Regions from separate parts of the Serratia sp. MMO-28 genome, predicted to be linked through region 1. Evidence: predicted binding sites of a transcription regulator. Region 1 holds the regulator's gene; each other region holds the start of a gene.

Region 1 (10,256 bases):
GGCCAGCGTCTGAGCAAGCTGCGGCAACAGGACCACCGGCAGGTTATCAACGCAGTAAAAACCCATATCTTCCAGCGCCCGTAGGGCGACAGACTTCCCTGAACCGGAACGGCCGCTGACAATCATCAGCACCATGTGGCAACTCCCCCTGGCATATCAATGGCGTTTATCGCCACCGTTAGGATCTTTATTATCCAGGCCGCAGCCTGGATGCATTATCAGTAAAACACTAGCTTTTTCATGGCTGAAAGTCACGCCAACTCGCGATTACTCGGTGATAATCTGGTAGAGCTCTTCATCGGTCTGTGCCGCGCGCAGGCGGCGGCAGACGGTTTTGTCTGCCAGCCGTTTGGCGACCAGCGACAGGGTATGCAAATGTGTTTTGCACTGATCGGCGGGTACCAGTAAGGCAAACAGCAGGTCGACCGGCTGGTTATCAATGGCGTCAAAGGCGATGGGTTGTTCCAGACGGATAAACACGCCAACGGCACGCAGGGTGTCCTCTTCCAGTTTGCCATGGGGGATCGCGATACCGTTGCCGATACCGGTGCTGCCCATGCGTTCACGGGTGAGAACGGCATCAAACACCACCTGCGACGGCAGGTTGAGCTGTTTAGCGGCCAATTCGCTGATAATTTCCAACGCCCGTTTCTTGCTGGTGCAGTGTACCGAGCTCTTGGTGCACTCGATGTTTAACACCGAGCTTAATTGCATTATTTCGTTGTTCATCTCATCTTCACTTAAAAAACTCTCATTAAGCGCTTTACCGGGCTTTTTGCCGCCAGCCAGTGAGGCGCTAAGTGGCTGGCAAACTGTCTGCTCCGATGACGCCTGATGAATCGCTTTTTTCGCCGGTTTAACCCTGATGGCGGGTCGGCGCGCCCCTTTCAGGGGGGACGCGCCGACGTTGCCTGGTAGCCAATGGACTACAATTTGAGCGGCGTTCGCTGAGGCGATCGCGGCCCGAATGTCAGTGCTGCTTTAGTTTGTCTTTATGTTTGTTCAATTGACGCGCCAGTTTATCGATCAGGCAGTCAATCGCGGCATACATATCCTCTTTTTCCGAGGTGGCGTGCAACTCGCCTCCATTCACGTGCACCGTTGCTTCTGCAATCTGCTGCACTTTTTCCACACTGAGAACGACATACACCTGATTAATGCGATCAAAATACTGTTCGAGTTTGGCGAACTTATTGTTCACGAACTCACGCATTGGTTCAGTGATTTCGATGTGGTGTCCGGTAATGTTGAGCTGCATAATGTCTTCCTTCTCTATAGAGGTCAAATCAACTGTTTGCGCTGATTTGACGGCGGGATGGACAAAGACTCTCGGTACTTGGCAACGGTGCGCCGTGCCACCATGATCCCCTGATCGGAAAGCATCGTGGCCAGCTTGCTGTCGCTAAGCGGCTTGGCGGGGTTTTCCGCCGTAATCAATTTCTTCACCAACGCCCGGATCGCCGTAGAGGAGGCTTCGCCACCGCTGTCGGTATTCACATGGCTGGAGAAGAAATACTTCAATTCGAAAATACCACGCGGGCTGTGCAGGAACTTCTGCGTCGTCACGCGCGAGATCGTCGATTCGTGCATCTCCACGGCCTGGGCGATATCGGCCAGCACCATGGGTTTCATAAACTCTTCCCCCTGTTCAAAGAAATCTTCCTGCTGCTCGACAATGCAGCGGGTAACTTTGAGCAGAGTATCATTACGGCTTTCCAGGCTTTTGATCAGCCACTTTGCTTCCTGCAGGTTGCTGCGAATAAACTGGCCGTCGGCATCGTTGCGCACGTTATTGCCGAGCGCGGCATACTGCTGGTTGATCTTCAGGCGCGGGATGCTGTCAGTATTGAGTTCAACCTGCCATTTACCTTGCACCTTACGCACCAGGACATCCGGGATCACATACTCGGATTCACCGGTATTGATCGACTGACCAGGGCGCGGATCGAGCGACTGGATCAGCAGCATCGCTTCTTTCAGTGTATCTTCTTTTGAGCGGGTTGTTCGCATCAGGCTGCGAAAGTCGTGATTGGCCAGCAAATCCAGGTGCTCACTGACGATCAGGTGCGCCTCCGCCAGATAAGGCGTGTCTTTGGCGTATTGGGAAAGCTGGATCAGCAGGCAATCACGCAGATCGCGCGCCGCCACGCCGATAGGATCGAAGCGCTGTACGCGTTTCAAGACTGCTTCGACTTCATCCATGGTGACATTGTCGTCACCGATGCTTTCCAGAATGTCTTCCAGCGGCACGGTGAGATAGCCGGTATCATCAACGGCATCGACGATCGAGGTGGCAATCGCTGCATCGGTATCGGAAAACGGCGTTAAATCCACTTGCCACATCAGATAGTCCTGCAGCGTCTGGGTGGTTTCTCCCTGGTAGACCGGCAATTCGTCATCGCTGTAATCGATGCTGCTGCCGGAGGGGGTACCTGCCGTGTAGATCTCATCCCAGGTGGCATCCAGAGGCAGCTCTTCGGGCATATCCTTCTGTTCCAGCGCCTCACGGGTGTCCAGCGCTTCGGTCTCCGGGCGTTCTTCGGTATCAATTTCTTCGTGCAGGTCGGTTTGTTCAAGCAGTGGGTTGCTTTCTAACGCCAGTTGGATTTCCTGCTGGAGCTCAAGCGTGGACAGCTGCAACAGGCGTATCGCCTGCTGTAGCTGGGGAGTCATCGCCAATTGTTGGCTGAGCCTGAGTTGCAAACCTTGCTTCATAATCTTCAGGTTACTTCCGTTAGCTAGAACCTAGAGGCGGAATTCTTCGCCCAGATAAACGCGTTTCACTTGCTCATCCGCCAGAATAGCATCTGGTGTGCCATGGGCAATCAATTTGCCTTGGCTGACGATGTAGGCGCGTTCACACACGTCCAGCGTTTCGCGCACGTTGTGGTCAGTGATTAATACCCCCAGACCGCTGTCACGCAGGTGCTCGATGATTTTCTTGATATCGATAACGGAAATCGGGTCAACCCCGGCAAAGGGTTCATCCAGCAGGATGAATTTCGGGTTGGCGGCCAGCGCACGGGCAATTTCCACGCGGCGGCGTTCACCACCGGACAGCGACTGGCCCATGTTGTTGCGCAGATGGGAAATATGGAATTCCTCCATCAGTTCGACGGCGCGATCGGCACGCTGCTCGCTGGTGAGATCGTCACGGATCTCCAGCACCGCCATCAGGTTGTCGTAAACGCTCAGGCGACGGAAGATCGAGGCTTCCTGCGGCAGATAGCCGATACCCCGGCGCGCACGGGCATGCAGCGGCAGAATACTGATGTCTTCTTCATCGATGGCGATACGCCCGGCATCGCGCTGAACGATACCCACCACCATATAGAACGTGGTGGTCTTACCGGCGCCGTTGGGGCCCAGCAGGCCGACGATTTCGCCAGATTTCACTTTCAGGCTGACGTCTTCGACGACTTTGCGGCCTTTATAGGCTTTCGCCAGATTTTCTGCGATGAGTGTTGCCATAAGGGATTAGTTACTCTTCTTTTGAGCGTTTTTGTCTTGCAACTGTGAGGGCACCAGGACCGTTGTCACACGGTTGCCTTTATCGCTGAACGCCTGCATCTGCTGCTGCTGCACCAGATAAGTGATGCGATCGCCCTGCACATTGCTGTCAAGCTGTTCCAGGTAAGCATTACCGGTGAGCGTGACCAATTGGGTTGCGACGTCATAGCGGACTTTCTGCGCATGGCCTTTCACCGGTTTGCCGTTGTCCTGCATCTGGTAGAACGTGACCGGATTACCAAAGGCTTCAATATAGGTCTTGTTCTGATCGCCATCGGGGCGTGTGACGACCACTTTATCGGCTTTGATCTCGATGGTGCCTTGTCTGATCACCACGTCGTCAGTAAAGGTGCTGACGTTGCTCTGCATGTCGAGCGACTGTTTCAGCGAATTGATATTCACTGGCTGATCGGCGTCGGATTTCAACGCCAGAACCGGAGTGCTGGCGGTCAAAACGAGGCTGGCGATCAATAGATTACGGAGTTGTTTTTTGGTTCTGAATTTCATAGTTGGTCTTGACCTTATCAATCAGCTCAGCGGTTTTGTCCCGCAGGTTCCCACGCATTTTCATGCCGTTAGAAGTAAAGTTCGTCCCGAACAGGGTCACTTCATCATCGGAGTAAACATCCTGCGTGACCAGATTAACCCGAGCGTTGTCCGTTTTGATTTTTTCTAGCTGCGAGGTGGTGGTCAGGCTGTTCACCTCAACGTGACCGTAGAGATACAGCATACGATCCTTGGTCAGCTTGGCGCGATCGGCGCGTACCGACCACGTGGCCACCGCATCATCATTAAACAGCGTCATTACCGGCCGGGTGAACCAGCTTAATTCATCGGCGGTGTAATATTTCACCTCTTCAGCCACCAGTTTATAGTTCAGTTTACCGGTTGGGCTGTACACCACCGTCACCGTATGCTGACTCTGATAGGTCGGATCTTGGTGATTGATCGGTGCCGAGCTGCTTTCATCGCTGAAATCAGCCATATTCCAGCCGATCAGCGCCAGTACGATCACCGCCAGTATCAGGGTGATCCAAAGTTTGGTTTTACTCATATCGACAGCCCTTTGGCCCCTTCCAGCTTGTTCTGAGCCAAAAGAATAATGTCACACAGTTCACGCACGGCACCACGTCCACCGGCAATGCGCGTAACGTAATGAGCCCGCGGCGTCAGCAGCGGGTGCGCATCCGCCACGGCGACCGCCAGACCCACTTCAGCCATCACCGGCCAGTCGATCAGATCGTCGCCGATATAGGCCACGTGATCGGGTGTTAACGACAGTTTATCTAACAGTTCACGGAAGGCCAAAAGCTTATCGGATTGCCCTTGATACAGATGGGTGATATCCAAGGTTTTTGCCCGATCTTCCAGCAGCTTGGCTGAACGGCCGGTGATGATGGCGACTTCGATGCCAGAGGTTTTCAGGCAGCGGATGCCGTAACCATCGCGCACATTGAAGGCTTTCAGCTCTTCACCCTGGTTGCCCATGTAGATCAGGCCATCTGACAGCACGCCGTCCACATCACAAATCAGCAGGCGGATCTTTCCTGCTCGTGCCATCACGTCTTCAGTTACCGGCCCGTAGCAGGTTTCAACCAGACTCATTCATTGGGTTCCTTTCATTAGACAACGCCGGCACGCAGCATGTCATGCATATGTACCACACCCAGCAACTGGTCGCCATCAGCAACCAGCACGACGGTGATATGGCGTTGCTGCATCAGATTGAGCGCATCGACCGCCAGCATGTTCGGACGCACGCGAATGCCTCCTGGCGTCATCACATCGGCGATTTTGGCGTTATTGAGATCGATACCCATGTCGAATACCCGGCGTAAGTCACCGTCGGTGAAGATCCCGGCGATTTTCATCAGATCGTTGCAGATCACGGTCATGCCGAGATTTTTGCGGGTGATCTCCAGCAGGGCATCGCGCAGAGAGGCGTCGGCGCTCACCTGCGGGATCTCATCGCCTCTGTGCATGATGTCGCTGACGCGCAGCAGCAGGCGGCGACCCAGCGCTCCGCCAGGGTGCGACAGGGCAAAATCTTCCGGTGTAAAACCGCGTGCTTTCAGCAGTGCCACCGCCAAAGCATCACCCATCACCAGCGTGGCGGTGGTGCTGGTGGTGGGAGCCAGACCAAGCGGGCAGGCTTCCTGCGGCACCTTGATGCACAGGTGCACTTCCGCCGCTTTGCCCATTGAGCTTTCCGGGTTGTTGGTCAGGCAAATCAGTGGGATCTGCTGGCGTTTCAGCACCGGGATCAGCGCCAGAATCTCATTGGATTCACCGGAGTTGGAGATGGCCAACACAATGTCCTGCGCTGACACCATGCCCAGATCGCCGTGGCTGGCCTCTGCCGGGTGTACGAAAAATGCCGGGGTGCCGGTGCTGGCCAGCGTGGCGGCAATCTTGCAGCCGATATGGCCGGATTTGCCGATGCCCATCACCACGACTTTGCCACAGCAGGCGGCGATCATTTCGCAGGCGCGGGTGAAGTCGGCGTTGATGTACTGATCTAGCTGGGCCAGGCCTGCACGCTCAATCTGGAGCACTTCCTTGCCTGCTTGCTGAAAATCAAAGCCCGGTTGCCACTGAATGTTCGACATACTCATTCCCATCACTTAGCCAAAAAACGTGCTGAAAGGGTTAAACAACAACACCGCAAGATACGCAATAAAGCCACATAATAACAGAGCACCCGCCAGATGGCCGATACGATGTTTACGCCTGAGGCACAAGGCGCTGAGCAGGATGCTGGCTGCCAGCATCACCCAGTAATCGCGCTGGAAGGCGGCAGGATCGATCCTGCCCGGCGATAGCAGCGCGGGGATACCCAGGACGATCACCAGGTTAAAAATGTTGGAGCCGATGATATTACCAATCGCCATATCATCTTCACCCTTTAGTGCTCCGGCAATGGTGGTGGCCAGTTCGGGCAGGCTGGTGCCGATGGCAATAATCGTCAGGCCGACCACCAGTTCACTCAGGGCGAAGTAATGGGCGATCACCGTGGCGTTGTCGATGATCATCTTCGAAGAGAGCGGCAGGATGATAAATGCCAGCACCAGCCACAGTATGGCCACGGTGTTGCTGCTGTCCTGTGGCAGTTCGGCGAGTTGCTCCATGGTCAGGCTGTCATTGCCTTCGCGCTGGGCCTGCCGGGCGATTTTCAGCATCAGCAGAATAAACCCGGTGGCGGCAGCCAGCAGCAGCACACCGTCCAGCCTGCTGAGGCTGTTGTCCATCAGCACAAAACCGCATATCAAGGTGACAGCCAACATCAGCGGCAGTTCGCGCCGCAGGATGTCAGAACGCGCTGCCAAAGGGTGGATCAGCGCAGCAACCCCCAGGATCAATAAAATATTGGCGATGTTGGAACCCAATACGTTGCCAACGGCCATATCGGTCTGGCCGTTCAGCGCCGCAGTGACCGAGACGATCAGCTCCGGCAGGGAAGTGCCAATACCGACAATGGTCATACCGATAATCAGCGGCGGTACGCCCAAAGAGCGGCTAATCACCGCCGCACCATAAACTAATCGATCCGCTCCATACACCAGTAAAAATAAACCAACGATTAACAATACTATCGCGAGAAACATGCAGGGTCCTTTATTAGGTATAATGCCCCTGGTTTTTCAGGTTGCAGTGTCGTGGGTTGTACACGTTCACCCCGCTGGTGGGGCACGGACTTACCGCCTGGCTACAACGTGAAATCCATTGGGTATTATCCCGGTTCGTTGGTAAAGCCGAAATTCGGCCATCTTGCTTGCCCATCGTTGTGCAAAGTTAAGCTGCAGCAACGGATTTTCCCGGTTAAAAGTTGAACAATTTCATTTTTTTGCGTTATTTCTTAATTTTGACTGCCTGAAGCTTAAAAGTAAAACCAATGGCATCATTGGTAGCAAAATGGCGGTGAGTTTTTGTAAAGATGAGACGCATTGCGTCTGTTGCTTTAACATCACGGATAGATTTAGAGCCTGCCCAATCACCCTCATTAAGGCTGGCCCTTAGCAAGAGCGACCGGTAAAGGATCAATAAACATGCACCAGAAGGCAGATAATCTGGTCGAAGTGCGCGGTATGAGCTTCTCTCGCGGCGATCGGCTGATATTTGAAGACATCAATCTGACGGTTCCCCGCGGCAAGGTGACGGCGATTATGGGGCCGTCGGGGATTGGGAAAACCACGCTATTACGCCTGATCGGTGGTCAGTTAGCGCCGGATCGCGGCGAGATTTGGTTTGATGGTGATAATATTCCCGCCTTATCGCGCCATCAGCTGTATGAATCGCGCAAGAAGATGAGCATGCTGTTCCAATCGGGAGCGCTGTTCACCGATCTGACGGTGTTTGAAAACGTGGCTTTTCCGCTGCGTGAACACAGCCGCCTGCCGGAGCCAATCCTGCGCAGCACGGTGCTGATGAAGCTTGAAGCCGTGGGGCTGCGCGGTGCCGCTGAGCTGATGCCAAACGAGCTTTCTGGCGGGATGGCACGGCGTGCCGCACTGGCGCGGGCGATTGCGCTGGATCCGGCGTTGATCATGTTCGACGAGCCCTTTGTCGGCCAGGATCCCATTACGATGGGCGTATTGGTGAAGCTGATTGATGAGCTGAATCATGCGCTGGGTATAACTTGCATCGTGGTTTCACATGATGTGCCAGAGGTATTGAGCATTGCTGATTACGCCTATATCGTGGCGGATCACCATGTGATTGCCGAGGGTACGGCAGCACAGTTGCAGAACAATCCTGATGCACGCGTGCGTCAGTTTCTGGATGGTATTGCCGACGGGCCGGTACCCTTCCGCTATCCGGCCAGTGATTATCAGACTGAGCTTCTAAGGAATGGGAGTAAATAATTTCATGTTTTTACAGGCGTTAGCGTCGTTAGGGCGCCGTGGCATCAACACCAGCGCCGCTTTTGGGCGCGCCGGGCTGATGCTGTTCCATGCGCTGATCGGGCGCCCGGAACCGCATAAGCAGTGGCCGCTGCTGATCAGGCAACTTTACAGCGTGGGTGTGCAGTCGCTATTGATCATCATGGTGTCCGGCGTGTTTATCGGCATGGTTCTGGGGCTGCAAGGGTACATTGTTCTGACCACCTACAGCGCAGAAGCCAGCCTTGGCATGATGGTGGCGCTGTCGCTGCTGCGTGAGCTGGGGCCGGTCGTGACCGCCCTGCTGTTTGCCGGCCGTGCCGGTTCTGCCTTGACCGCCGAGATCGGCTTGATGAAAGCCACAGAACAGCTCTCCAGCCTGGAAATGATGGCGGTCGATCCGCTGCGGCGCATCGTAGCTCCGCGTTTCTGGGCGGGGTTAATCAGTATGCCGCTGCTGACGATCATTTTTGTGGCTGTCGGGATCTGGGGGGGCTCGGTAGTAGGCGTGGACTGGAAAGGGATCGATAGCGGTTTCTTCTGGTCGGCGATGCAAGGGGCGGTTGAATGGCGCAAGGATTTGCTCAACTGCCTGATTAAGAGCGTGGTATTTGCCATTACCGTGACCTGGATTGCGATCTTCAACGGCTACGATGCGGTGCCGACTTCTGAAGGGATTAGCCGGGCAACGACAAGGACCGTGGTACATTCGTCACTGGCGGTGTTGGGATTGGATTTTGTGCTGACTGCACTGATGTTTGGGAATTGATTCGATGCAAACGAAGAAGAGTGAAATCTGGGTTGGGGCGTTCATGCTGATTGCACTTTGTGCCATCGTCTTCCTCTGCCTGCAGGTGGCAAATATTAAGTCGATCGGTAATGAGCCGACTTACCGTATCTATGCCACCTTCGATAATATCGGTGGCTTGAAAGCGCGTTCTCCGGTGAAGATCGGTGGGGTGGTGATTGGCCGGGTGGCAGAGATCTCGCTCGATCCAAAAACCTACACGCCGCGTGTGGCGCTGGATATTCAGAGTAAATATAACCAGATACCAGACACCAGTTCACTGGCGGTGCGTACCTCCGGCCTGCTGGGGGAACAATATCTGGCGTTGAACATCGGTTTTGAAGATCCTGATATGGGCACCACCATTCTGAAAGATGGCGGAACCCTTCAGGACACCAAGTCAGCCATGGTGCTGGAAGATTTGATCGGCCAGTTCCTGTACAAGAGTGGCAGCCAGGACAGTGCGGGCAAACCGGCGGCTGCGGCACCGGCAGCCGATGCTGCTCCACAACCTGCCCCAAGTCATTAATAGAGGAAGCCTGCATGTTTAAACGTTTACTGATGGTGGCTCTGCTGGTGGTTGCTCCGCTAGCGTCTGCGGTTGATCAGACCAATCCTTACAGCCTGATGCAGGATGCCGCGGATAAAACCTTCGCGCGTCTGAAAACCGAACAGCCGAAAATCAAACAGGATCCCAACTACCTGCGCACCATCGTGCATGAGGAATTGATGCCGTTTGTGCAAGTGAAATACGCCGGTGCGCTGGTATTGGGCCGTTACTACAAAGAGGCTACTCCGGCACAGCGTGAGGCTTATTTTGCCGCTTTCCAGGCTTATCTGGAGCAGGCGTACGGCCAAGCTCTGGCGATGTATCATGGCCAGACTTATCAGATTGAACCGGCGCAGCCCCTGGGAGATGCCGACATTATCGCCATTCGTGTGACTATCACCGATAACGCGGGCCGCCCACCGGTGCGCTTGGACTTCCAATGGCGTAAAAACAGCAAGACCGGCTATTGGCAGGCGTATGACATGATTGCCGAAGGCGTCAGCATGATCACCACCAAGCAGAATGAGTG
Region 2 (10,256 bases), on a different contig from region 1:
CCCGGACGCCAGTTTGTCGGCTTTGGTCAGCAGCACCAACACCGGGGTGCCGACATCAACGGCCCACTGAATCATCTGCTGGTCGAGATCTTTCAGCGGGTGGCGGATATCCATCAGTACCACCAAGCCTTTCAGACAGTTGCGCATCTGCAGGTATTCGCCCAGTGCCCGCTGCCATTTGCGTTTCATCTCTTCAGGGACTTCTGCATAGCCATAGCCAGGCAAATCCACCAGACGAATGCCTTCTTCCACCTCAAACAGGTTTATCAATTGGGTACGACCAGGGGTTTTACTGGTACGAGCCAGGCTTTTCTGATTGGTCAGGGTATTCAACGCACTGGACTTACCGGCATTGGAACGGCCGGCAAATGCGACTTCAATACCTTCATCCCCCGGAAGGTGGCGAATATCGGGCGCACTGATGACGAAGTGGGTCATATGATAATTGTAATTCTTGCTGGTCAACGTTTTCGTCTCCGTGAGGATGGCTATCTGGTGGGCGATTATAACTGCATCGGTATCAAAATGGTGTTTTTCTCGGTTTTAATGCGTTTAGCGAGTAGTCCATTCCAGCAAATTGGCTCCTGCCGTGTAAGACATTTGCCATTCCAATAGAGGGTAATGTCTCTTTATTTAAATGTTCATTTATTTTTTTTGTTTAAAAAACAAATTGTTAGTTATTTTATGGCGAAAATATCACTGTAAGTCTGTTGTAGGTACCTTGAGTACAATTCCTAAAGGCGTAAAGTAGCTCTCAACGCAGGACGCGAAGGAAACAGGAACATCCAGGAAGGGTGATAAATCTCATGGAATACACAGGGCGTGTAATGAGTATCAGGATGATTTCAGATGGAATTGAACTATTTGTACCGGAGTGTACGAATAGCATATGGATGGTGAAGTAACTGCAATTTGGATGCATGCGGGAAGCACGCTCAGGAAGGGCGAAGGCTAACGGATTGCACTAGGGACGAATTTCCTTTTCAGGATGAAGGCATAGTTGCAGGGAATGCGGTTATAGCAGATGGAAAAACCGGGACGTTGAGTGTACGCACGGAGCGCGTAGCAGGAATATCCTTCAATTGAAGGTGCGAAATAGGCGGCAGGTTTAACCTGCCGCCTTTTTTCTTTGTCTACTTTCTGCTAGATTCCGCCGCAATCGTATAGCAATTCTATACTGAATCTACCCACCTAAGAGCACACGCCATGAACCAACCATCAAAAGCACCTCGCGCCCCACGCAGCAGCGCGGCGACGCCAAAAAGTAAAAAGAAAAGCCGTGTGGAGCTCGATCAGGAAGCTCGTGAGCGCAAGCGTCTGAAAAAACGCCGTGGTCATGCTTCTGGTTCACGCACCCAGGTTGAATCTGCCAACCAGAAAAACAAAGCAGCGGAGCAGCCCAAAGATCCACGTATTGGCAGCAAAGTGCCAGTCGCACTGGTGGTTGATGCTAAAGCGAAGGCTAAACCGCAGCCAAAACCCAAGACTGCAGCCAAGCCTCGTTTGACGCCAGAAGAAGAATTGGCGAAGCTGGAAAATGACGAACGTCTGGATGCATTGCTGGATCGCCTGGATGATGGTGACACCCTGAATGCAGAAGATCAGGCATATGTTGAACAAACGCTGGATCGTATCGATGCTCTGATGGAGCAATTAGGCATCGAATTAGGCGATGAAGATGATGAAGTGGAAGAGAAGCAGGAAGACATCCTGAAGCTGCTGAAAAGCGGTAACCCAAAAGACGTATTTTAACGTGACATGTGGTTGATCCTGGTAATAGCCCTACTATTGACATGTTATCTACTGTGGTTATTCGGTAAACTATGGCGGTTGTCGAAGCGCAAAGCGCGTTTTCGCAGCGCTTCCGTGGCCAGACAGCGTAGATCACTGCCCATTTCCCGGCCCGGTAGGAAAAAGAGACCCAATAGATTTTAAGTTACAGGTGGGCGGTAAATCCCTGCAGCTTAAAAGATGAAGGGGTGATCGGAAGGAGTGAGCGAGCATGTCAGAACAGGCGATAGTCTGGGATTTGGCCCTGATCCAAAAGTATAATTACTCGGGGCCGCGTTATACCTCATACCCTACAGCGCTGGAGTTTAACCAGAGCTACGACGACGTGGCGTTTAAACGCGCCGCCGCGCGTTATCCTGAGCGCCCGCTGTCGCTGTATGTGCATATTCCTTTCTGTCACAAGCTCTGCTATTTCTGCGGCTGCAATAAATTGGTGACACGCCAAACTCACAAGGCGGATGAATATCTGGCGGTGTTGGCGCGCGAGATTGCTGCCCGTGCGCCGCTGTTTGCAGGCCGTAAGGTTAATCAGATGCACTGGGGCGGGGGAACGCCAACTTACCTCAGCAAACAGCAAATCAGCCGGTTGATGGCCACGTTGCGCCAGCATTTTGATTTCCTGCCGGATGCGGAGATGTCGATCGAGGTTGATCCGCGCGAAATTGAGCTGGATGTGCTGGATCATTTACGTGCTGAGGGATTCAATCGCCTGAGCATGGGGGTGCAGGACTTCAATAAAGAAGTGCAGCGCCTGGTGAACCGTGAACAGAACGAAGACTTTATCTTCGCGCTGATCGCTCGTGCTAAAGCGCTGGGGTTCAACTCCACCAATATCGATCTGATTTATGGCCTGCCAAAGCAGACGCCGGAAAGCTTTGCCTTCACGCTGCAGCGCGTGGCGGAACTGAACCCGGATCGCCTGAGCGTATTCAACTACGCACATTTGCCGAACCTGTTTGCCGCGCAGCGTAAAATCAAAGATGCTGATTTGCCGAGTGCGCAGCAGAAACTCGACATTTTGCAGCAAACCATCGCTTCGCTGACCGAATCGGGTTACCAGTTTATCGGTATGGATCACTTTGCTCGGCCGAATGACGAACTGGCGGTCGCTCAACGTGAAGGCAAGTTGCACCGCAACTTCCAGGGCTACACCACTCAGGGGGACAGCGATCTGCTGGGCCTGGGGGTTTCTGCCATCAGTATGCTTGGCGACAGCTACGCGCAGAACCAGAAAGAGCTCAAGGTGTATTACGCCGATGTGCAAGAGCGTGGCAATGCGCTCTGGCGTGGCTTGGCAATGACGGAAGACGACTGCCTGCGTCGTGATGTGATCAAAACTTTGATCTGTAATTTCCAACTAAGCTATCAGCCGATTGAGCAGCAGTATGGGATCACATTTGCGGATTATTTCACGCCAGATCTAGAGCTGTTGGCTCCGTTTGAACGCGATGGGCTGGTGGTGCGTGATGAACAGGGTATCCGTGTCACGCCGCGCGGGCGTTTGCTGATCCGCAATATCTGCATGTGTTTTGATATTTACTTGCGCAAGCAGGCGCGTACTCAGCAGTTTTCTCGGGTGATTTGATGTTTAAAATAACAGCCGCATTTGCGGCTGTTATTTTAATTGAAGAAATTGATCAGTGCGGCGCACAGTACCGCGGCAAAGGCTGCCTGCGGCGTGTGGCTGACGGCAGAACTGACGTCTGCGCCATGGGTAATAAAAACGATAAGAGAATCCAACATCAAACAACCTCCTGAGTTTGCGACTCGATCATACTGCTGTCGCATGCTCTGTAAAGTCTCAATTTGGCTGTTTTTTGTGCGCTCGATTATGTTTTTACTATCAAGCGCACGGATTACTCCATCCCCAATTCTTTCAATTTCCGCGTTAGCGTATTCCTACCCCATCCCAGCAGGCGGGCGGCCTCCTGTTTGTGCCCCTGCGTATGGCGCAAGGCGGTGGTAAGCAGGGTTCGCTCCATTTCGGGCTGAGCTTCTGACAGCAGATTTTGATGCCCGGAACGCAGCGCGCGATCGGCCCACTGTGCCAGCAGAGTCGCCCAACTGTCCGGCAGGCTGTGGCCAGCCGATTCTGGCGCGCTGGTTTCAAACAGCTCGCTTGGCAGATCCTGAATCAGCACCTCTTGCCCGGCGGCCATCACCGTTAACCAGCGGCAGGTATTCTCCAACTGGCGCACGTTGCCTGGCCATGGCAGGCGGGTGAGGGCGGTTTCGGTCTCCGGGTGCAGATTTTTTGCTTCCACGCCCAGTTCTTTGGCGGCGACCTGCAGGAAATGGCGGGCCAGGCGGGGAATATCTTCTCGGCGCTCGCGCAGCGGCGGCAGGTGCACCCTGATCACGTTCAGACGATGGAACAGATCTTCGCGGAACTTACCTTCTTGCACCCGTAGCTCCAGGTTCTGGTGGGTGGCGGCAATAATGCGCACATCCACCTTGACCGGAGCATAGCCCCCAACGCGATAAAATTGGCCGTCTGCCAGCACGCGCAGCAAGCGGGTTTGTACATCCAGCGGCATATCACCGATTTCATCCAGGAACAGCGTACCGCCGTCAGCCTGCTCAAAGCGCCCCTGGCGGATCTGGTTGGCACCGGTAAACGCCCCTTTTTCATGGCCGAACAGCTCGGATTCGATCAGGTCTTTAGGGATCGCCGCCATATTCAGGGCGATAAACGGGGATTTAGCGCGCGGGCTGTGGCGGTGCAGCGCATGGGCGACCAGCTCTTTACCGGTTCCCGATTCACCGTTGATCAACACGCTGATGGATGAACGCGACAGGCGGCCGATAATGCGGAACACGTCCTGCATCGCTGGCGCTTCACCGATGATATCGGCTGCCGGATCGCTGATCGGCTGGCTGCGTGCCGGTTGCTGCTGTTCCTGATAATGGCTGATGGCGCGCTCTACCAGCGCAACGGCCTCGTCGATATCAAAGGGTTTCGGCAGATAATCAAACGCGCCTTGCTGATAGGCGCTGACGGCAGCATCCAGGTCCGAATGCGCGGTCATTATGATGACCGGAAGCATTGGGTGGCGCTGTTTTATCTGCTTGAGCAGCGCCAGGCCATCCATACCCGGCATACGGATATCAGACAACAGTACGTCGGGAGTTTGCGTGGCAAGCTGTTCCAGCACTTGATGGCCACTTTCGAAGGTGACGCAGCTAACGCCGGCTCCAGTGAGCGCGCGTTCAAGCACCCAGCGGATGGAACTATCGTCATCGACGATCCAGACTATCCCTCGTTGCATAGCAAACCTCACTGGCGAATAGGCAGGTAGACCGAGAATTCGGTATGTCCTGGCCAACTGTTAAATTCAATTTTTCCGCAATGCTGATCGATAAGATTACGGGCGATAGACAATCCCAGGCCGGTCCCCCCCTCGCGGCCACTGACCATCGGGTAAAACAGGGTATCTTGCAGCAGCGCCGGGACGCCGGGGCCGTCATCTTCGATATCGATGCGTGCTGCCAACCGATAACGCGTACCGTGCAAAGTGATCTGAAACGCGGTGCGCGTACGCAGCGTGATGGTGCCGCCTGCTTGACCCAGCGCCTGCAGAGCGTTGCGGGTGATGTTGAGCAAAACCTGTTCTATCTGATCCGGATCGTGCGCCAGCTCTGGCAGGCTGGGGTCGTAATCACGCACCAGCGTGACGTTATCCGGTTTTTCCAACGACACCAACTGGCAAACGCGTTCTGCAACCTGATGAATACTTTGGGTAATATGTTGCCCAGGCCGCTGCGGCCCCAACAGGCGATCCACCAGATTACGCAGCCGATCGGCCTGTTCAATGATCACCTTGGTGTATTCGGTCAGCACCGGGTCGGGCAGCGCTTTGGCCAGCAACTGTGCTGCGCCGCGCAGGCCGCCGAGTGGGTTCTTGATTTCATGTGCCAATCCGCGCACCAGATCGCGCGCTGCCACTTGCTGAGCGTGCTGTAGCTGCTCCTGGCTCAGGCGACGCTGGTTATCCATTGGTGCCAGCTCGATCAGGATAAAGCCTTCCGGCAGTGCCTGGGCGGTCAGAGAGAGAATATGTGCGCGGCTGTCGATCACCAAGGTGACTTCATTATCGGTGAAGCCTTGGCCAGCATTGAGGCTCTCACGCATCAGCTCGATGTTGAGCGAAAAATAGCCCAGCAGTTCAGGCAGTGGCGTACCGAAAAGTTTACGGGAACTCTGGGCTAGCAGCTGCTGTGCCGCCGGGTTGGCATAATGAACAGCAAGCCGATCGTCCAACAGCAGGATGCTATTGATAAGAGAATTGAGGATCTGCCCAGCGTCGGGTAGCTTGCCAGTTGCCATATATGCCCTTCATCTTTCAAGGCACAGCGTTGTTGGCCGGCCTTGTTCACCGCGGTTATTTTGCTGACCAAGCTTCAGGGGATGTGCTCGGTTGCCAGTCTGGCCCCATGAAACTCCTTGGGTACAGCAGACTTCTGCACCTTTTTAGTGCATCCATCCTACTCCATCCTGCACTATCGCGGTATGAAATAGTTTAGAAAATACAGTGGAGAAAAAAGCCCATCAGAGATGGGCTAAAAAGTTTCCACGGCAACAAAAAAACGGCAACTGAACCGGTGCGCCATCGACAGATGGCGCAAGGTCTCATTTAAACGCTGTAGTACAATTCAAACTCTACTGGGTGCGGCGTCATGCGAACGCGGTCCATCTCTTCTTTACGCAGTTCGATGTAAGCATCGATCGCATCGTCGGTGAACACGCCGCCACGGGTCAGGAACTCGCGGTCTTCGTTCAGTGCAGCCATGGCTTCATCCAGAGAACCAGCCACTTTTGGAATCTCGGCTTCTTCTTCCGGCGGCAGGTCATACAGGTTTTTATCCATGGCATCGCCAGGGTGGATCTTGTTGATGATGCCGTCCAGGCCAGCCATCAGCAGTGCGGCGAAGCACAGGTATGGGTTAGCCGCTGGATCCGGGAAGCGAGCTTCAATACGGCGCGCTTTCGGGCTGGCAACCACTGGGATACGGATAGACGCTGAACGGTTACGGGCAGAATAAGCCAGCATCACCGGTGCTTCATAACCCGGCACCAAACGCTTGTAAGAGTTGGTGGTTGGGTTTGCCAGGGCGTTGATCGCTTTGGCGTGCTTGATGATACCGCCGATGTAGAACAGCGCGATGTCGGACAGGCCGCCGTATTTGTCGCCAGCGAACAGGTTGGTCCCGTTCTTGGACAGCGACATGTGGCAGTGCATACCGGAACCGTTATCACCGAACATCGGTTTTGGCATAAAGGTTGCGGTTTTACCAAATGCGTGAGCCACGTTGTGCACCACGTATTTGTAGATTTGGATTTCGTCGGCTTTTTTGGTCATGGTGTTGAAGCGGGTTGCCACTTCGTTCTGACCGGCGGTAGCCACTTCGTGGTGATGAGCTTCAACCACCAGGCCCATTTCTTCCATGGTCAAACACATGGTAGAGCGGATGTCCTGTGAAGAATCAACCGGTGGTACTGGGAAGTAACCGCCTTTCACCGCTGGACGGTGGCCTTTGTTACCGCCTTCGTATTTGGTGCTGGTGTTCCAGGCGCCTTCAATGTCATCAATGCTCACGTGGGAACCACGGATGCTGCTGCCGAAACGCACGTCGTCAAACAGGAAGAACTCTGGCTCTGGCCCGAACAGCACGGTATCGGCGATGCCGGAAGAACGCAGGAAGTCTTCTGCACGCTTGGAAATAGAACGCGGATCGCGGTCATAGCCCTGCATGGTGCCTGGCTCGAGGATGTCACAGCGAATGATCAGCGTAGATTCTTCAAAGAACGGATCCAGAACCGCCGTGCTGGCATCTGGCATCAGTACCATGTCAGATTCGTTGATGCCTTTCCAACCACCGATTGAGGAGCCGTCAAACATTTTACCTTCTTCGAAGAAGTCGGCATTTACCTGATGAGCAGGGATGGTGACGTGTTGTTCTTTACCCTTGGTGTCAGTGAAGCGCAGGTCTACAAATTTCACTTCATGCTCATTCAGCATCGTTAAAACGTGTTCAGCGGACATACTTAACTCTCCCGGATTTATCGTTGTCGTCGTCGTGGAACGAATCTGTGGAAACTGGCTTGATTTCGCCTTGTGTAGACTAAAGCGAAAACTGTGCCAACTTTTTAAAAGCGAAATAATCGCCTTTTTGCGCGGGTTTTACCCACCCGTAGTATGCACCACGGGTGGAGCAATGCACTGGTATGGTGCAAATAATGCCGCCTGGGGCACTTAAATGGTGCAAAACGCGACTGATTGCTGCTTTTTGCACCGTGAATGAGATCACAAACTGACCTGTACACAGTTGTTTATAAGAGAGTGTTGTGATCTTGTTTAGTCCCTCGCTTAATACGTGTACAATAGCGCGCTATTTCTAATGCCTGAGGCAAAGCTGTGATCGAAAATTTGCGTAACATCGCCATTATTGCCCACGTTGACCATGGTAAAACCACCCTGGTTGACAAATTGCTGCAACAATCCGGTACTTTCGGAGAGCGTGCGGAAGCAACTGAACGTGTAATGGACTCCAACGATTTGGAGAAAGAGCGTGGGATTACCATCCTCGCAAAAAACACCGCCATTAATTGGAAAGACTACCGCATCAACATCGTAGATACCCCAGGACACGCCGACTTCGGCGGTGAGGTAGAGCGAGTGATGTCAATGGTCGACTCGGTGCTGCTGGTCGTGGATGCGATGGATGGCCCAATGCCGCAAACCCGTTTCGTGACCAAGAAAGCCTTTGCTAACGGTCTGAAACCGATCGTGGTTATCAATAAGGTTGACCGCCCTGGTGCGCGTCCTGACTGGGTTGTTGATCAGGTCTTCGATCTGTTCGTTAACCTGGATGCCACCGACGAACAGCTCGACTTCCCAATCATCTATGCTTCCGCTCTGCTGGGGATCGCGGGTTCCGACCATAACGATATGGCCGAAGACATGACCCCGCTGTACCAGGCGATCGTTGACCACGTGTCAGCGCCGAAGGTTGAGCTGGATGCCCCGTTCCAGATGCAGATTTCCCAACTCGATTACAACAACTACGTTGGCGTTATCGGCATTGGCCGCATCAAGCGCGGTAAAGTGAAGCCTAACCAGCAGATCACGGTTATCGACAGCGAAGGTAAAACCCGCAACGGTAAAATCGGTAAGGTACTGACCCACATGGGTCTGGAGCGCATCGAAGCCAGCGTGGCTGAAGCAGGCGACATCATCGCCATCACCGGTCTGGGCGAACTGAATATCTCCGATACCATCTGTGATGTGAATGCGGTAGAAGCACTGCCTGCTCTGTCGGTTGATGAGCCGACCGTCAGCATGTTCTTTAACGTCAACACCTCACCGTTCTGCGGTAAAGAAGGCAAGTATGTGACTTCACGTCAGATCCTTGAGCGCCTGAACAAAGAGCTGGTACACAACGTGGCATTGCGCGTGGAAGAAACGGCAGATGCTGATGCATTCCGCGTTTCAGGCCGTGGTGAGCTTCACCTGTCGGTACTGATCGAAAACATGCGCCGTGAAGGTTTCGAACTGGCGGTTTCCCGTCCGAAAGTCATCTTCCGCGAAATCGATGGCCGCAAGCAGGAGCCATTCGAAAACGTGACTCTGGACATCGAAGAGCAGCATCAGGGTTCTGTGATGCAGGCGATGGGCGAGCGTAAAGCCGACCTGAAAAACATGGATCCAGATGGCAAGGGCCGTGTCCGCCTTGACTATGTGATCCCAAGCCGTGGCCTGATCGGTTTCCGTAACGAATTCATGACCATGACTTCCGGTACTGGCCTGCTGTACTCCACCTTCAGCCACTACGACGACGTGCGTCCAGGCGAAGTGGGCCAGCGTCAGAACGGCGTGCTGATCTCCAACGGCCAGGGTAAAGCGGTAGCATTCGCCCTGTTCGGCCTGCAAGATCGCGGTAAGCTGTTCCTGGGCCACGGTGCAGAAGTGTATGAAGGCCAGATCATCGGGATTCACTCACGCTCTAACGACCTGACCGTGAACTGCCTGACCGGTAAAAAGCTGACCAACATGCGTGCTTCTGGTACTGACGAAGCGACTACCCTGGTTCCCGCCATCAAGATGTCTCTGGAGCAAGCTCTGGAATTTATCGATGATGACGAACTGGTAGAAGTGACGCCAATCTCGATCCGTATCCGTAAGCGTCACCTGACGGAAAACGATCGTAAGCGTGCGAACCGCGGTCCTAAAGAAGGTTAATCAACCGATTTAATCCGCAATGCTTAGGGCGCGTTAAGGCGCCCTGAGTTTTTCTTCCCCTGAGCCCCGTTTCTACGCCTTGTCGTGCGCTTTTCACCTTTGTTCCCTGTTCAGCCTTAACTTTTCCCGTTACAGTAAAATCTCACTGGCCCATCAGGAGAGGACTATGCTGTATATCTTTGATTTAGGTAATGTGATCGTCGATATCGATTTCAAACGTGTACT
Region 3 (10,256 bases), on a different contig from region 1:
AACGTTGGTTCCGGTAGAAGCTCCGACCTTGCGGCCCAGAACACTTTCCAGCCAGTGGATGGTGGCCACGCTGGCAGCATCCGGCACGCGCAGCATGCTGTCGATCACTGAAGGGATAAACGAGGGCTCAGCGCGTGGGCGGCCAATACCTTCAATACGGCTGCCACAGCTGCCGATAATGGTGCGATCGCCGTGGTGGAAACAGTCGTAGAACACCGAGTTTTCCGGATCGACCACGGTAAGCTGCGTATCGTGCCCTTGGTAGCGAATATAGCGCCCTAGCGTTGCTGAGGTGCCACCGGTCCCGGCGCTCATCACGATATGTTTGGGAATGGGGTAGGGTTCACGCGCCATCTGGCGGAAAATACTGTCGGCAATATTGTTATTACCGCGCCAATCGGTGGCCCGCTCCGCGAAGGTGAACTGATCCATATAGTGGCCATTCAACTCTTTTGCCAACGTTTCTGAAACCGCATAAATCTGCGCCGCATGATCGACAAAATGGCTGCGGCCACCGTAAAACGCAATCTGTTCCACTTTGCGGCGGGCGGTACAGGAAGGCATCACGGCAATGAACGGCAGGCCGATCAGCCTGGCGAAATAAGCCTCTGACACCGCGGTGCTGCCTGAAGAGGCTTCAATAATGGTGGTGTCTTGCTGGATCCAGCCGTTACACAGGCCGTACAGGAACAGCGAACGTGCCAGGCGATGCTTCAGGCTGCCGGTAGGGTGGGTGCTTTCATCTTTCAGATACAGGCAGATGCCGGGGAATTCCGGCAGGTTCAGGCGTATCAGGTGCGTGTCGGCGGAGCGTTGAAAATCCGCTTCTATTTCACCGATAGCATATTTTACCCAAGCGTTTGTCATCATCAGGTCTCAGAATAGGGGCTGGTTGATGGCGTAGCATAGCGTTTCACCAGGAAAAAAGGATTGCCATTTTTCCTGTTTAATCGCCTAATGGGAGAAAAATTTTCTCCGGATTGAGCTATGTTAGACAAAACAGACCGCAAACTGCTGTGCATGCTGCAACAAGACTGTACACAATCGCTGCAGGTTTTGGCCGACGCAGTGAACCTGACGTCGACCCCGTGCTGGAAACGGCTGAAAAGGCTGGAGGATGAAGGCTACATTCGTGCACGCGTCGCGCTGCTGGATAATGAAAAACTCGGGCTTGGGCTGACGGCGTTTGTTCTGATTAAAACCCAACAGCACAGCAGCGAGTGGTATCAGAAGTTTGTTGCACTGACGGCGCAGATGCCAGAAGTGCTGGCATTTTACCGCATGGCGGGGGAATACGATTACCTGATGCAGGTTGAAGTGGCCGATATGAAAAGCTATGACAACTTCTACAAGCGCCTGGTGACCGGCGTACCAGGGCTAATCGATGTGACCTCCAGCTTCGCGATGGAAAAAATCAAATACACCACGGCGCTGCCAGTGCCGGAGTGAAAACGTCACCGAGCAGCTGCTTTACCGGTAGTATTGTCTGCCGCTAAGGCAAAAAAGAGAAAACCGTTACCTGTCTGGAATAAAACTGCGTGAGATTATTTGCTCAAATCGGCTGGTATTTCCGCCGCGAATGGCGCCGCTATCTTGGCGCGGTGCTGCTGCTGATCATTATTGCCATTCTGCAACTGCTGCCGCCCAAGCTGGTGGGGATCATTGTCGATGGCGTGACCAGCAAACAGATGTCTACCCGCGTACTGCTGGCCTGGCTCGGGCTGATGCTCGGCACCGCGATCCTGGTTTACCTGCTGCGCTATGTGTGGCGGGTGCTGCTGTTTGGTGCGTCCTATCAGTTGGCGGTGGAACTGCGTGAAAATTTCTATCACCAGCTCAGCCGCCAGAATCCGGCTTTTTATCTGCGCCATCGTACCGGCGATCTGATGGCACGGGCCACCAACGATGTGGATCGCGTGGTGTTTGCCGCCGGTGAGGGGGTGCTGACGCTGGTGGATTCGTTGGTGATGGGCCTGGTGGTGCTGCTGGTGATGAGCACGCAGATCAGTTGGCAACTGACGCTGCTTTCGCTGATCCCGATGCCGATCATGGCGATCGCCATCAAGCACTATGGCGATCAGCTGCATGAGCGTTTTAAATCGGCGCAGGCAGCGTTTTCCAGCTTGAACGATCAGGCGCAGGAGAGTATGACCAGCATCCGTATGATCAAAGCCTTTGGGCTGGAAGATCATCAATCCAGGCAGTTTGCCGATGTGGCGGCGCAGACCGGTGCGAAGAATATGCACGTGGCGCGCGTTGACGCGCGTTTCAATCCCACCATTTATATTGCCATCGGTGCCTCCAACCTGCTGGCGATCGGCGGCGGCAGTTGGATGGTGGTCGAAGGGGCACTCACCCTGGGTCAACTCACCAGTTTTGTCATGTATCTCGGCCTGATGATCTGGCCGATGCTGGCATTGGCGTGGATGTTCAATATCGTTGAGCGTGGCAGTGCGGCGTATAGCCGCATCCGCAGCCTGCTGGAAGAAGCGCCGGCGGTGAAAGACGGCGAGCTTGAGTTACCTGCCGCTCGCGGTCAGTTGGCGGTGAAGATCAACGCGTTTCACTATCCGGAAAACGCCAGGCCAGCATTGCACCATGTTGCGCTGGAACTGCAGCCAGGGCAAATGCTCGGCCTGTGCGGGCCGACAGGTGCGGGGAAATCGACGCTGCTGGCCTTAATTCAGCGTCAGTTCGATATTGATGATGGGCAAATCAGTTACCACGGTTTGCCGCTCACCCAGATCAAACTTGATCAGTGGCGTTCACGCCTGTCGGTGGTCAGCCAGACCCCGTTCCTGTTCTCCGACAGTGTGGCAAATAACATTGCCCTCGGAAACCCTGCGGCCACGCAGGAGCAGATTGAACAGGCCGCGCGTCTGGCCAGCGTGCATGAAGATATTCTGCGTCTGCCGCAGGGGTATGAAACCGAAGTGGGCGAGCGCGGCGTGATGTTGTCCGGCGGTCAGAAACAGCGGATTTCCATTGCGCGGGCGTTGCTGCTGGAGGCGGAGATCCTGATCCTTGACGATGCGCTTTCTGCGGTGGATGGCCGAACGGAACACCAAATCCTGCATAACCTGCGCAGTTGGGGGCAAAGCCGCACGCTAATTATCAGCGCGCACCGTCTTTCGGCCCTGACTGAAGCCAGTGAAATCCTGGTATTGCAGCAGGGAACGGTTACCCAGCATGGGCAGCACACCTCACTGGCGGCGCAGCCTGGCTGGTATCGCGATATGTATCGTTACCAGCAACTGGAAGCGGCGCTGGATGAAACGCCGGAAACCCCTGAGGAGGCGCTGGCTGATGAGTAAGATGCAAAAGATCTGGCCAACGTTGAAACGGCTGCTGGCTTACGGTTCACCTTACCGTAAGCCGCTGGGGCTGGCTGTGGTGATGTTGTGGATCGCGGCGGCGGCGGAAGTCGCTGGGCCAATCCTGATCGGCTATTTTATCGATAACTATGTTGCCAAGGGGCAACTGCCGCTGATGATTGTCAGTGGGCTGGCGGTGGCTTACGTTCTGCTCGAACTGCTGGCTGCTGCGCTGCAATATTTTCAGGCCTTGTTGTTCAATCGGGCCGCGGTGGGGGTCGTGCAACGCTTGCGTACCGACGTGATGGATGCGGCGCTGCGTCAGCCGCTGAGCGCCTTTGATACTCAACCGGTCGGGCAGCTGATATCGCGGGTCACCAACGATACCGAGGTGATTAAAGACCTGTATGTGATGGTGGTGGCCACGGTGCTGAAAAGCGCGGCGTTGATCGGCGCGATGCTGGTGGCGATGTTCAGCCTCGACTGGCGCATGGCGCTGGTGGCGATCTGCATCTTCCCGGCGGTGCTGGTGGTGATGTGGATCTATCAATACTACAGCACGCCGATTGTGCGCCGGGTTCGCAGCTATCTGGCGGATATCAATGATGGCTTTAACGAAGTGATCAGCGGGATGGGGGTGATCCAGCAGTTTCGCCAGCAGAAGCGGTTTGGCGAGCGTATGAGCGCCGCCAGCCGCTCACACTACATAGCGCGTATGCAGACGCTGCGCCTGGATGGCTTTCTGCTGCGGCCACTGCTCAGCCTGTTTTCTGCCTTGGTACTCTGCGGCTTGCTGATGCTGTTTGGCTTCAGCGGTGAAGGCGTGATTGGCGTGGGGGTGTTGTACGCCTTTATCAACTATCTTGGCCGTTTGAATGAGCCGCTGATTGAGTTGACTTCGCAGCAGTCGATCTTGCAGCAGGCGGTGGTGGCCGGTGAACGTATTTTTGATTTGATGGATCGCCACCAGCAGAGCTACGGTGCAGACGATCGCCCGCTGACAAGCGGCAGTATTGAGATTGACGATCTGAGCTTTGCCTATCGCGATCGGCAAAAGGTGTTGCAGCATATCTCGCTGAGCGTACCGTCGCGCGGCTTTGTGGCGTTGGTGGGGCATACCGGCAGCGGTAAGAGCACGCTGGCCAACCTGCTGATGGGGTATTACCCGGTAGAATCTGGCGAAGTGCGGGTTGACGGGCGCCCATTGTCCACGCTTTCGCACCGCACCTTGCGCCAGGGCATTGCCATGGTGCAACAGGATCCGGTAGTGATCGCCGAGTCGGTGCTGGCAAATGTGACGCTGGGCCGTAACATTGATGAAGAAGCCGTCTGGCAGGCGCTGGAAGCGGTACAACTGGCTGAACTGGTGCGTTCATTTCCGCAAGGGCTTCACACGTGCTTGGGCGAGCAGGGGAATAACCTCTCTGTCGGCCAGAAACAGTTGCTGGCTATGGCGCGCGTATTGGTGCAGGCACCACAGATCCTGATCCTGGATGAAGCCACGGCGAACATCGATTCTGGCACGGAGCAGGCGATCCAGCGTGCATTACGCCTGATCCGCGAGCACACCACGCTGGTGGTGATTGCACACCGTCTTTCCACCATCGTCGAGGCCGACTCGATTCTGGTACTGCATCGTGGCCAGGCGGTGGAGCAGGGGAACCATCAGCAGTTACTGGCGCAGCAGGGCCGCTATTACCAGATGTACCAGTTACAACTGGCGGGTGAGGAACTGGCTGCCGCTACGCGTGAGGAAGCTCAGCCAGCATAAGAGAGCCCGCCAGTGTGTGCCGCTGGCGGGATTTTCTGATTTTTGCACCACCAGCGGGCATTGTTCCCTTCTCTATGATTTACTGCACCTTCCCAACGCGCATTGCACCATAATGGTGCGGTGCCGCTCATCAATACTATGCGCCCTTCTCCATCTTCAATCTTTGTGTCGCCACTCATCCGCATAATTGGCTGAATTTTAAAACGAAATAATTTATGGCATAGCCTTTGCTTTATAAGAATCGTACCGGGGGTAAGTTTTTGGGCTTAATTCGTGGAGAGGCAATATGAAGCTGGTTACCGTGGTGATTAAACCATTCAAGTTAGAGGACGTGCGTGAAGCGTTATCCTCTGTAGGTATTCAGGGTTTGACCGTAACTGAGGTCAAAGGGTTTGGTCGCCAGAAGGGGCATGCCGAGCTTTATCGCGGAGCCGAATACAGCGTCAACTTCTTGCCTAAAGTCAAAATCGATATTGCTATCGCCGACGACCAGTTAGATGAAGTGATTGATGTGATCAGCAAAGCGGCCTACACCGGCAAAATTGGCGATGGCAAAATTTTCGTTGCCGAATTGCAACGTGTCATTCGTATCCGTACCGGTGAAACAGACGAAGCAGCACTGTAATCACAGGCTCAGTAAAGTAAATGGGGATGGTTGATAATGAAAAAACTTTTATCCATGTTGGGCCTGAGTACGGTAACCCTGGTTCCTTCTTTGGCTCTGGCCGCTCCGGCAGTGGCTGATAAAGCTGACAATGCCTTTATGATGATTTGTACCGCGCTGGTGTTGTTTATGACCTTGCCCGGTGTCGCTCTATTTTACGGTGGTCTGCTGCGAGCCAAAAACGTGCTTTCAATGCTGACACAGGTTACCGTCACGTTCGCCTTGGTGTGCGTGCTGTGGGTCGTGTATGGCTACAGCTTCGCCTTCAGCGAGGGGAATGCCTTCTTTGGTGGTTTTCAGACGGTAATGCTGAAAGGGATCGGCATTGACAGCGTAACCGGCACCTTTAGCCAGATGATCCACGTGGCGTTCCAGGCTTCTTTCGCCTGTATTACCGTGGCGCTGGTGGTGGGGGGCTTTGCCGAGCGTATTCGCTTCTCCGCCGTAGTGATTTTTGCGGCCATCTGGTTCACCCTTTCCTACCTGCCGATTGCGCACATGGTCTGGGGCGGTGGCTTACTGGCTACCGATGGGGCGCTGGATTTTGCCGGTGGTACCGTAGTGCATATCAACGCCGCCAGCGCAGGGTTAGTGGGTGCTTACTTGCTGGGTAAACGCGCCGGTTTTGGTAAAGAAGCGTTTAAACCCCACAACCTGCCGATGGTGTTTACCGGAGCTTCTATCCTGTATATCGGTTGGTTTGGCTTCAACGCCGGTTCTGCCAGCGCGGCCAACGGCATTGCTGCCCTGGCATTCCTGAACACGGTGATAGCGACTGCGGGGGCGATCCTCTCCTGGACCTTCGCTGAGTGGATCCTGCGCGGTAAACCTTCTTTGCTGGGGGCCTGTTCCGGGTGTATCGCGGGTCTGGTAGCGATTACGCCGGCTGCGGGTACCGTCGGTGTGGGTGGGGCGCTGATTATTGGCCTGGTGGGCGGGGTTGCTGGCCTGTGGGGCGTGGTGACGCTGAAGAAATGGCTGAAGGTGGACGATACCTGTGACGTGTTTGGTGTGCACGGTGTGTGTGGGATTGTGGGTTGCCTGCTGACCGGCGTGTTCACCGCCTCTTCACTCGGTGGTACTGGCTATGCTGCAGGCGTGACGATGGCACATCAGATGTGGATCCAGTTGCTGAGCGTGGTGATTACTCTGGTATGGTCAAGCGTGGCGGCGTTTATCGCCTTCAAAGTGGCCGGGGCGATTGTCGGGCTGCGTGTACCCGAAGAACAAGAGCGCGAAGGGCTGGACGTCAACAGCCACGGCGAGAATGCCTACAACCAGTAATTTGCTGACCGAGTCACGATGGTGGTGCAGAAAGGGCGATGGTGACATCGCCCTTTCTCTTATTATGCGTCGCGCTGGCGGATAACGCCTTCCTGCACCGTGGTGGCCACCAATACCCCCTCACGGGTATAGAACTGGCCGCGTACAAATCCACGAGCACCGGAGGCGGAGGGGCTTTCCACGACATACAGTAGCCACTCGTCCAGGCGGAACGGACGATGGAACCACATCGAGTGATCGATGGTTGCTACTTGCATGCCAGGCTCCAGGAACCCGACGCCGTGCGGCTGCAACGCCGTTGGCAGGAAGTTGAAGTCGGAAGCGTAGCCCAGCAAATATTGATGGATCCGCGGATTATCCGGCATGGTGCCATTGGCACGGAACCAGACATGACGGTAAGGTTCTTCCACGCTACCTTTCATCGGGTTATGGAATTTTACCGGGCGCATTTCGATCGGCTTCTGGCCAATAAATTTTTCCCGTACCTTTTCCGGCAACATATGCGACAGCTTTTGGGCGATCTCCGATTCTGACAGCAATCCTTCCGGCGGTGGCACATCTGGCATGGTGTTCTGGTGTTCAAACCCTTGTTCCGGGGTTTGGAATGAGGCGGTCATGTAGAAGATCGGTTTGCCATGCTGGATAGCGCTGACACGACGGGCGCTGAAACTGTTGCCGTCGCGCAGGGTTTCTACGTCATAAATAATTGGTTGGCTGCTGTCACCGGGGCGCAGGAAATAGCTGTGAAATGAGTGCACACTGCGCTCTTCAGGAGCCGTCTGCTTAGCGGCATACAGTGCCTGACCAACGACCTGGCCGCCAAATACCTGGCGTAGCCCCAGATCTTCGCTTTGGCCGCGGTACAAGCCTTCTTCAATTTTCTCCAAATTCAGCAGGTCGAGGAGGTTTTGCAGTGCCTGGCTCATAAAGTGGTAACCCTTTTCATCATCTTGTTGCGCAGTGTGCGGAATATTACGGCAAGACGTCAATATATTGCATGATCCCTTGTGCCTTTCTGGCGGTATTCGTCCGTAGTTTATTGGGTGCTTAGGGTTGATAACCAGTTGTTAATTCCAGTTAAATAGCATCATGTGAGTTACTGATATGCGAAGGTGACGGTATTTGTTGGTGTTTTATGCTATATTTTATTGTTGTGGTGGTTTAAGCCACCAAGGTGTTGCTGAAAGTAGAGGAGACGCTCCATGAAACTCTGGCACAAAGTAGGCGGTGTGGCCGTGTTGGCCGTTACCCTGGCGGGGTGTACCCATCAGAGTGCGAATATGCCGATGCCGGCTCATAATGCCTCTGCGGTATCACAAGCGCAAATGCAAGACCCAGCGGTGAGAGGCTCAGTCAATATTCGCCAGCGTATTGCCTTGCCACCGGATGCCGTATTGACGGTCACGCTGTCCGATGCCTCACTGGCTGATGCTCCGTCAAAGGTTATTGCACAATCGGTGACGCGTACCGAAGGCCAACAAACGCCGTTCAGTTTCGTGTTGCCATACCACCCGGCGGACATTCAGCCTAATGCGCGTATCATTTTGAGCGCGGCGATTACGCTGAACGGCCAGTTGATTTTTATCACTGATACCATTCAGGAAGTGATCAACCGCAACGGGACTCAGGCCGAGCTGCTGCTGGTTCCTGTGCAGAATGTGCCTCTTCAGGTAGCCTCGGCTCTCACGCCTTAGCTATGAGCGCCTGAATCAACCAGCCTTTGAGCCTGACGGCCAAAGGCTTTTTTTTACCAACGCCAACGATAAACCTGCAGGTCGATACCGCCCTGCGCGCTAAACACGATACCTTCGGCGAGCAGCGCCTGTTTTTGCCGGGCGTGATCCTCGCCACGTAATGAAATCTGGCCGTGACGATTGATGACACGGTGCCAGGGGAGGGTGCTGCCTGCCGGTAACTTTTTCAGAACTCCCCCTACCTGACGTGCAGCGCGTGATGAGCCTGCTAACCGGGCGACTTCGCCGTAGGTTGTCACTTTCCCATAGGGAATGGCGGCAATTACGTGGAACACGCGCTGACGAAAGGTGGCCTCTTCTGGTGCCATGTCTCTATTTCCTGCTGCATAAACCGAGTAACGGAAGTGTGCCATAGCCTGGGTGGGTAAGAAAACAGCGGTTGGCCTGGGTTGGCTTGCTATTTGGGTGGCCATCACCGATAATGCCCGTCGCTTCGCAGTCAATGAAGCCGTCAATGGGGGCCCTGTTGGTTCTCCCGCAACACTAACTTGTGAACTCGGTCAGATCCGGAAGGAAGCAGCCGTAGCAGGTGACGTGTGTGCCGGGATGTAGCTGGCAGGGTCCCCACCAATTTCCCCCCAAAAAAATCCCCGGTTAATGCCGACGCTTTCTTTCGCTACCCTTATATCTAGTTGCGATAGCGGCCAGCGCATATTTTCACACCCTTAGCCGCCGCTGGTATGAGAGGCAACCACATTGTATGGGTTATTGCCTATTCGTTCTCGTACATTCCTTATGAATACTCACCGAATGAATAGATTTGTCTTCAACGTGCTAGAAAACCCTGTATTAAAAACACGGAAAATTTTGTTGTAGAAGAGGCTTTACTGGAGGATATACCCTTGATGGAAACACATGGCGATAATGATGCAGTAAGATATTGCTGCATTTTTGAAAAGAAATATCAACGGATTATAGAGTATTGGAAGTATATTGTTAGTTGAATTTAACGGTATGTTGTCAAACCGATTTATCTGAAAGTGAGAGCTATTTAGCGAAAATATATAAGATATATTTAAATGTTTAAGAATTAATCGCTGTTTATTTATAACAGACGTTACTTAACTGCACTGAAGCATTAACGCACAGCGCAAAAAACTGCCTATTCTTACCTGGAAATTGTTTCTAACTATTTCAATAAAATTCCCAGCAGCGTAACGTGGTTACCCTACTTTTAAGATAAATACCTAGGCAGAACAGCCATTGAAGCCGATAATGTTATCGGCTCAACACTATGCTACTTTGATTATCTTACGTATTTCCAAACAGCAGTTGGGATTTTATCGTACAGTTTGTTCATGGTCAGTTCGGCCAGGCGATGGTCCGCAGCAGAGTAGAACAGTTCCAACTCATCGTTAGAGAGTTCGTACTTATTTTTCTCTATAACACGCTCAAGAGTGTCAATCGTGGTGCATTTACGCAAACGCATCAGATAGTCAATTTTCGTCATGGTAACCTTTAATCTTATT

What was found. The regulator sigma-54, encoded in region 1, starts transcription at its own class of promoters, with help from an activator protein. The targets are predictions, from matches to a motif close to GTTGGCACANNTTTCGCTNT.
Region 2: the regulator sigma-54 is predicted to act here: its motif matches at 7,917-7,936, upstream of glnA (glutamate--ammonia ligase).
Region 3: the regulator sigma-54 is predicted to act here: its motif matches at 5,300-5,319, upstream of glnK (P-II family nitrogen regulator).

What each region holds. Positions count from the first base shown of each region.
Region 1 covers NZ_JBBCVB010000009.1:3,182-13,437, forward strand. The annotation lists gene rapZ (RNase adapter RapZ) at 1-135, opposite strand, end outside; gene ptsN (PTS IIA-like nitrogen regulatory protein PtsN) at 268-729, opposite strand; gene hpf (ribosome hibernation promoting factor) at 971-1,258, opposite strand; gene rpoN (RNA polymerase factor sigma-54) at 1,282-2,715, opposite strand; gene lptB (LPS export ABC transporter ATP-binding protein) at 2,746-3,471, opposite strand; gene lptA (lipopolysaccharide ABC transporter substrate-binding protein LptA) at 3,478-4,017, opposite strand; gene lptC (LPS export ABC transporter periplasmic protein LptC) at 3,986-4,564, opposite strand; gene kdsC (3-deoxy-manno-octulosonate-8-phosphatase KdsC) at 4,561-5,115, opposite strand; gene kdsD (arabinose-5-phosphate isomerase KdsD) at 5,133-6,119, opposite strand; gene WG891_RS09720 (calcium/sodium antiporter) at 6,135-7,115, opposite strand; gene mlaF (phospholipid ABC transporter ATP-binding protein MlaF) at 7,557-8,372, shown strand; gene mlaE (lipid asymmetry maintenance ABC transporter permease subunit MlaE) at 8,377-9,159, shown strand; gene mlaD (outer membrane lipid asymmetry maintenance protein MlaD) at 9,164-9,706, shown strand; gene mlaC (phospholipid-binding protein MlaC) at 9,721-10,256, shown strand, end outside.
Region 2 covers NZ_JBBCVB010000014.1:8,360-18,615, forward strand. The annotation lists gene yihA (ribosome biogenesis GTP-binding protein YihA/YsxC) at 1-465, opposite strand, end outside; gene yihI (Der GTPase-activating protein YihI) at 1,207-1,752, shown strand; gene hemN (oxygen-independent coproporphyrinogen III oxidase) at 2,003-3,376, shown strand; gene WG891_RS13675 (YshB family small membrane protein) at 3,412-3,534, opposite strand; gene glnG (nitrogen regulation protein NR(I)) at 3,648-5,060, opposite strand; gene glnL (nitrogen regulation protein NR(II)) at 5,069-6,118, opposite strand; gene glnA (glutamate--ammonia ligase) at 6,426-7,835, opposite strand; gene typA (ribosome-dependent GTPase TypA) at 8,208-10,031, shown strand; gene yihX (glucose-1-phosphatase) at 10,198-10,256, shown strand, end outside.
Region 3 covers NZ_JBBCVB010000011.1:72,212-82,467, forward strand. The annotation lists gene WG891_RS11720 (PLP-dependent cysteine synthase family protein) at 1-867, opposite strand, end outside; gene WG891_RS11725 (Lrp/AsnC family transcriptional regulator) at 988-1,449, shown strand; gene WG891_RS11730 (SmdA family multidrug ABC transporter permease/ATP-binding protein) at 1,539-3,314, shown strand; gene WG891_RS11735 (SmdB family multidrug efflux ABC transporter permease/ATP-binding protein) at 3,307-5,085, shown strand; gene glnK (P-II family nitrogen regulator) at 5,372-5,710, shown strand; gene amtB (ammonium transporter AmtB) at 5,747-7,033, shown strand; gene tesB (acyl-CoA thioesterase II) at 7,096-7,959, opposite strand; gene WG891_RS11755 (YbaY family lipoprotein) at 8,236-8,727, shown strand; gene WG891_RS11760 (MGMT family protein) at 8,781-9,095, opposite strand; RNA gene ffs (signal recognition particle sRNA small type) at 9,252-9,348, shown strand; gene WG891_RS11770 (HHA domain-containing protein) at 10,034-10,237, opposite strand.